2 regions of the Pseudoalteromonas sp. SWXJZ10B genome follow, and region 2 is predicted to be linked to the other one. Evidence: riboswitches for the same ligand, from Rfam matches in the RefSeq annotation. Region 2 holds a riboswitch; the other holds the start of a gene.

What was found. Region 2 has a riboswitch for lysine ahead of lysC (lysine-sensitive aspartokinase 3). Riboswitches for the same ligand answer to the same signal wherever they lie in the genome.
Region 1: linked by a shared signal. The riboswitch ahead of dapA (4-hydroxy-tetrahydrodipicolinate synthase) and the one ahead of lysC (lysine-sensitive aspartokinase 3) in region 2 are both predicted to bind lysine.

What each region holds. Positions count from the first base shown of each region.
Region 1 covers NZ_JADYXD010000009.1:98,445-101,626, forward strand. Annotated here, with positions in the region: gene I6F54_RS10540 (protein adenylyltransferase SelO) at 1-119, opposite strand, end outside; gene I6F54_RS10545 (DNA-3-methyladenine glycosylase I) at 131-826, opposite strand; lysine riboswitch at 1,019-1,218, shown strand; gene dapA (4-hydroxy-tetrahydrodipicolinate synthase) at 1,409-2,293, shown strand; gene I6F54_RS10555 (2,3,4,5-tetrahydropyridine-2,6-dicarboxylate N-succinyltransferase) at 2,309-3,049, shown strand; gene I6F54_RS10560 (PLP-dependent decarboxylase) at 3,049-3,182, shown strand, end outside.
Region 2 covers NZ_JADYXD010000004.1:55,778-58,959, forward strand. Annotated here, with positions in the region: gene nhaD (sodium:proton antiporter NhaD) at 1-791, shown strand, start outside; lysine riboswitch at 893-1,065, shown strand; gene lysC (lysine-sensitive aspartokinase 3) at 1,141-2,544, shown strand; gene I6F54_RS05315 (4'-phosphopantetheinyl transferase family protein) at 2,604-3,182, opposite strand, start outside.

The sequences.
Region 1 (3,182 bases), on a different contig from region 2:
TTAAACTCTTTTGCTAAGCTCTCGTTCCACAGCAATAACTGAGGAGAGGCAACGCTTGCAGGGAAATCTTCTATCGCAAAGTTTTCCGTAATGTCTGTGTATCTTGGCACTAATTTCATGGTAATTCCTATTATTGCTGACTTATACCAACACGGTTGTCACCAACGCCATAAGCAACAATTAAACTTAACTCTTGCATACTTAAGCCGCTTTGCTTTTGCATTTCATTAAAAAAAGCTTGGGCAGCACTCAGTGATTTTTTAGTTTGTAAGCCGCCGTCTATAATTTTATGAGCACGTAAGTAATTCTCTACATCGCGTGATAGTAAAAAAGTATCTTTACCAAGTGCTCGTAGCGCATAAGGTCCTGTATTCCCGCCTAAACGCGAACCATGTTTTTTTAAATACGCCCATAAACCAATAATATCGTCTGCTGGCCAATTAGCGACAAACTGGCTAAAACTGCCATGTTCCCCTGCTATTTCGTGGATCATGTAAGCATTTTCGGTAATTGTTTTTACTTTTTTATAGTTACGAACGATTCGCTCATCCGTTGCTTTTTGTTCCAGCATATCAGGTGGCATCATTAATAACTTATCAACGCTAAAATTCCAAAAAACCTCTCTAAAGCCTGGCCACTTATTATTAATGACTGACCAATAAAAGCCGCTTTGAAATACTTTTCGAGTAAATTCCTCAAGCCAATCGTCGTCACTTAACGTGCTTAGTTGTTTTTTAGATAGCGGTTTTGCAAGTAATAACTTAAGCATTTTTTCGGAGCCTTTTCGCTCTACCGCTCGCTTATAAATATCGCTAAATTTTTCCATACTAATTAAATACCTCACTACTTATATTGCTAGTGTACGAGAAAAGCACCCAATACGTAACCACTCCCATTATGGATGAATGAATATGCATTTAGTCGCTTGACACCTAGACGGCTAAAATGCTTTAATCGCCGTAATTACCCTATTTAAATTGCACAGGTTTGTAAGTTTTTACTCTACAAACAGGTGTAAAGGGCTAGAAGAGGTGCGTTATTCAGGTAGCGTATGTTAGGAGCGCAAACTCCAGTGAGCATACGTGAGGGGAATTAACGCCGAGAAGTAACCACTTTTGCGAGGTGTTTATTTCGGGCGACTAGGTTGAACCCTAGCGACTGTCACCAATAGCTGCTTATAAAAGCAGCTTATTAGTTTGGTGGAGAGCTTCTGGTCTTAAATATTAAGGCCGTGCGCCCTATTATTTTAAGCCCATTCGCTCTTCGAATTATTAGTTCGAACGACGTTAATGCGGCTCCTTCCATAAAGCTTTTTAACTCTTCGAATAATACCAATTGCATTAAATTAGTTATCGCTAAAATGATCACGTTTTTAATAAAGTTGGTACAAATTATAAGTTCGTGAGAGATGATCAACAACTTCAATTTAAACGACTACTCATTGTGGACCGCGCTCGTAACGCCATTTGATCAACACGGCGATGTTGACTACAACACGTTAACTAAACTGGTTAGCGATCAAGAAGCGGCACATAACGGTATTTTACTACTTGGCAGTACGGGCGAAGGTTTAGCACTCACGCTAAAAGAGCAACAAGCCATTGTTGAACACGTATGCCAACTAAAACCAGCAGTACCACTCATGGTTGCTGTGGGCGGTAGTAACTTAAAGCAACAAATTGAGTGGGTTAACTACTGTAATACACTCCCAATTCATAGCTTTTTACTTGGCTCACCGCTTTATGCAAAGCCTGGCGCTATAGGTCAAACTCATTGGTTTGAAAGCCTACTTAATGCAAGTGTTCACCCGTGTATGCTTTATAACGTACCGGGTCGAAGTGCTGTTAGCATTCCAACGGCAACAATTCAAAACTTACAAAATAATAAAAATTTATGGGCACTAAAAGAAGCGAGCGGCAGCATTGCTCAGTTTGAAGCTTATCGCCAAGCAGCGCCTAATTTAGCTATTTTTAGTGGCGACGATGCGCTAATGCCATATTTTGCCCAAGCCGGTGCAAAAGGTTTAGTGTCGGTAGCTGCAAATGCATGGCCCGCACAAACTCACGAGTTTGTTAAACGCAGCTTAAGTGGTCAACACCCTAATTTATTTGCCCAGTGGTCAAGCGCTATTAATAGCCTATTTGCTGTTGCAAACCCTATTCCCGTAAAGGTATTGATGCATTTGCAAGGTCGCTTAAGCAGCCCGCAACTTCGTCCACCTTTAACACACCTTGAGTTAACTCAAACCGATTGCATCACAACTGCAAACAACACCATTTTATCTTGGCATTAAATACAGGTTTTTATAATGAGCTGGTTAGAACTATTAAATAATTTAGAATCGGGCGCAGTACGCGCAGCATCACAAAACGAAAGCGGCCAATGGCAAGCTAACGTAGAAGTAAAACAAGGCATTTTGGATGCCTTCAAAAATGGCACTAATACTGAGTTTGCAGGTGGTTTTGTTGATAAACATAACTTAGCTCCGCAAGAATTTAGTACTGACGATGGCGTACGTATGGTGCCGGGTGGCTCTAGTGTTCGCCGTGGTGCTTATGTTGCTAAAGGCACGATTATTATGCCACCAGCGTATGTAAACATTGGTGCATACATCGACGAAGGCACAATGGTAGATAGCCACGCATTAGTTGGCTCGTGTGCACAAGTAGGTAAAAACGTACATTTAAGTGCTGCAGTGCAGCTTGGTGGTGTACTTGAGCCAATTGGTGCAAGCCCAGTAGTTGTAGAAGACGACGCCTTTATTGGCGCTGGCTGTATTATTGTTGAAGGCGTAGTCATTAAAAAAGGCGCAGTACTTGCCCCTGGCGTGCGTTTATCAGCGACTATTCCGGTGTATGACTGCGTAAACGAGCGACAACTAGATAAAGGCGAGCCTATTCCTGAATATGCCATTGTAATACCAGGCTCTCGCCCTGCGTCAAACGAATGGGCGCGCGAGCAAGGCCTAAGCATGTCGTGTGCGTTAATTGTTAAATACCGCGACGAGAAAAGCGATGCATCGTTATTGCTTGAAGAGGTTTTACGATAATGAGCTTTTTGAGCACGCCTATCAAAACCGCTGTAAATACAATTACACAACAACTTGATACACCTTTTTTTGTTTACGACCTAGATCAACTAAACGCGCATCTTGCACGTTTAGTTGCGCAAACCGATGTAAA
Region 2 (3,182 bases):
TTGGGGTTAACTCAGGTGGGGTATCGCTAATAACAGGTGACGTAACCACACTGATGATATTTTTAGACGGCAAAGTAACCATTGCTCATTTATTACTACTTATAGCGCCAGCTCTTGCAAGCGTTATGTTGCTAGCCGCGTTACTATCTATCGGTATGAAAGGGCGTGTTGAGTTTGCTGGTGCAGGTAAAACCCGCATCGAAAAAACCGACATTACCATTGCTGTTATATTTTTATCTACCGTAGTGAGCACACTTATGCTGAGTGTAGTTTACAGCGTACCGCCTTTACTCACCTTTTTGTTTGGCTTATCAGTGATGTTTTTAGTCGCGCAATTTTTAATGCGCAAAAAAGACATTAACAAAGACATAATCGACTTTGTTCGCGATATAGAATACGACACATTATTGTTTTTTGTAGGTGTACTTTTACTTGTAGGCGCACTTAAAGAAATTGGTATGTTGAGTAAATTTACCGACCTATATACGGTAATGGCACCCGAGTACGCAAACTACTTAATGGGCATATTATCAGCAGGGGTCGATAACGTACCGCTTACTGCTGCTTTATTAAAAGCCGATATAGTAATGAGCCAACAACACTGGTTGTCGTTTACGTATGCAACGGGCGTGGGCGGTTCAATGCTTATCATTGGGTCGGCTGCGGGCATTATTGCCATGAGCAAAGTTAAAGCGCTTACCTTTATGAGCTACTTGCGTTTATCGCTGCATTTATTAATTTGCTACACCGTAGGTTATGCAGGCTCGTATTACATGGGCAGTTTTATTTGATGCATAAATTATTAAATGCTTGACAGCTAGACGTCTAAACGATAACTTTCAAAGCCCCGCTACTTAGTGGGGTTTTGTTTTATTAGCCACTGGTTAATAAAGCATTCAGAAGAGGTGCGATACTTAGGTACTTAATGTTAGGCGACGAATGCCGATGATCATTAAGGAGGGAAGTACTCGCCGAGGAAAATAATGGTACGTCGTCATTGTTTTTCGGTTTATGGGGCTGAATCCTCAAAACTGTCACCAATATAGGTGGAGAGCTTCTGGCAGTGGACTTATCTTCAAGCATTCCTTTGCCAAGTTCTTCTTGTTTTATTGCGATTTGGATATCGCGAAAGGAGACTAAATGACTACCCAATCAGCGCCACAAACAGTGCCTCAAACAGAGTTAAGCGCAAAATCAGATTACATCGTTGCCAAATTTGGCGGAACAAGTGTTGCCAACTTTGAAGCGATGAGTCGCTGTAGCGAAATTATTGTTGCAGATAAAAGCGTACGTATTGTTGCCGTGAGCGCTAGTGCCGGCGTAACTAACCACTTAGTTGCACTGTGCAAACCAAGTATTACCTCAAGTGAGCGCCAAGAGCATATAAACGGCGTGCTTGCTATTCAACACATTATTTTAGATGAGTTATCGCTAGATGCCGATTTAGCGGTTGGCTTTAACGAAACCCTAAAAGCATTTCAAACATTGGCTCAAGAGTCACTAACAACCGATCAGCAACACGACGAGCTACTTAGCTTTGGTGAGCGTTTGTCGTCTTATTTATTTGCTCAGGTGTTGCGTTTACAAGGTTTAAACGCCGATCGCTTTGATGTGCGCAAGGTGCTTAAAACCGACAGCCAATTTGGTAAAGCAACGCCTAATGTTGCAGCCACAGCGCAAGCCGCTAAAGAACATTTAATCCCGTTATTAGACGCTCAAGTAATTGTGACTCAGGGCTTTATTGGCAGTGACGAATACGGTCAAACAACAACGCTTGGACGTGGTGGTTCAGATTACAGCGCTGCACTTTTAGCTGAAGCAATTAACGCTAAAAGCGTGCATATTTGGACCGACGTAGTGGGTATTTTTAGCACCGACCCGCGTTTGTGCGCAAAAGCGACGCCAATTGCACGTTTAAGTTTTGACGAAGCCGCTGAAATGGCGACCTTTGGCGCAAAAGTATTGCACCCAGCGACTATTTTACCAGCAAGCCGGAGCCACATTAACGTGTTTGTTGGTTCTAGCCGAGAGCCAGAGCGTGGTGGTACATGGATTGAGCGCGAAAAATCGCAGCAACCAGGTATACGCGCAGTAACGCAACGTAAAAACCAAATATTGCTTACGCTTAAAAGCCCCGAAATGCTCCTAGCAAGCGGCTTTTTAGCACGCGTATTTACACTATTAAGTGAATACAATATATCGGTAGATTTGGTAACCACATCAGAAATCAGCGTAGCTATAACCCTTGATAACGCGCAAAACGCATCGCGCCCAGAGCTTGATCAAGAATGCCTCGATAAGCTTGCAGAGTTTTGCCATGTGTCGGTAGAAAACAACCTAACATTGGTGGCACTTATTGGCTCTGAGATTCAATTACGCCAACACGAAATGAACTTAATGAGTGTACTAAAAGACTTTAACATTCGACTAATTTGTCACGGTGCTAGTAAGCACAACCTGTGCTTTTTAGTAGAGCAAACTGAGTCAGATAACGTAGTACAGTCTATTCATAGCCGTTTATTAGAAAACGATTTTGCTGCTTAAATAGCGGTTATTCAGGAAAGCGATTTATTAAAGTTACCTAATAAAGTCACTTAACAAAATCACTTAATAAAATCAGTTAATAAAAAGCATCGCCAGTCGATGCTTTTTTTATGCACCACACTTACATCAAAACAAACATTGCTGTCACTGCTATCAGCTACAGTAATGCTATTACTGCAAGCACTCAGCTTTGCACTATGTAATTCGTCAAACACATTGGGGCTAAGTAATTTTGCAATAGGGCGGCTGGTGGCTTTAGCAAGTGACTCTTTTAATGTCCAAATTCTAAAAAATGTATCTGCTTGGGCTTGGGTATTAGTAGGCTCAGTGATAAGTGTAATTTCATCATTATGATAAAAATGCTTAGCGAGCTTTTCAAACGGGCGCTTTAGGCTTACTTTTTCAATATCAAACCCAAACTCACTTTTATCAAAATTTAGCGCGACCCCAACCAAACCATGCGAATGCGAAATACAGGTGTTAATAATATTACCATTTAAATGTATTTGCAGCTTTGAGCTTGCCTCGTCAAATTCGGTACTCATTTTATTAAGGGCTACGTGCGCATGTTGCGGCTGCGTTACTTTAATAAGGTGTTTTAACAATAACCGCGTCGCTAAATACTCTTGCTTAGCTGG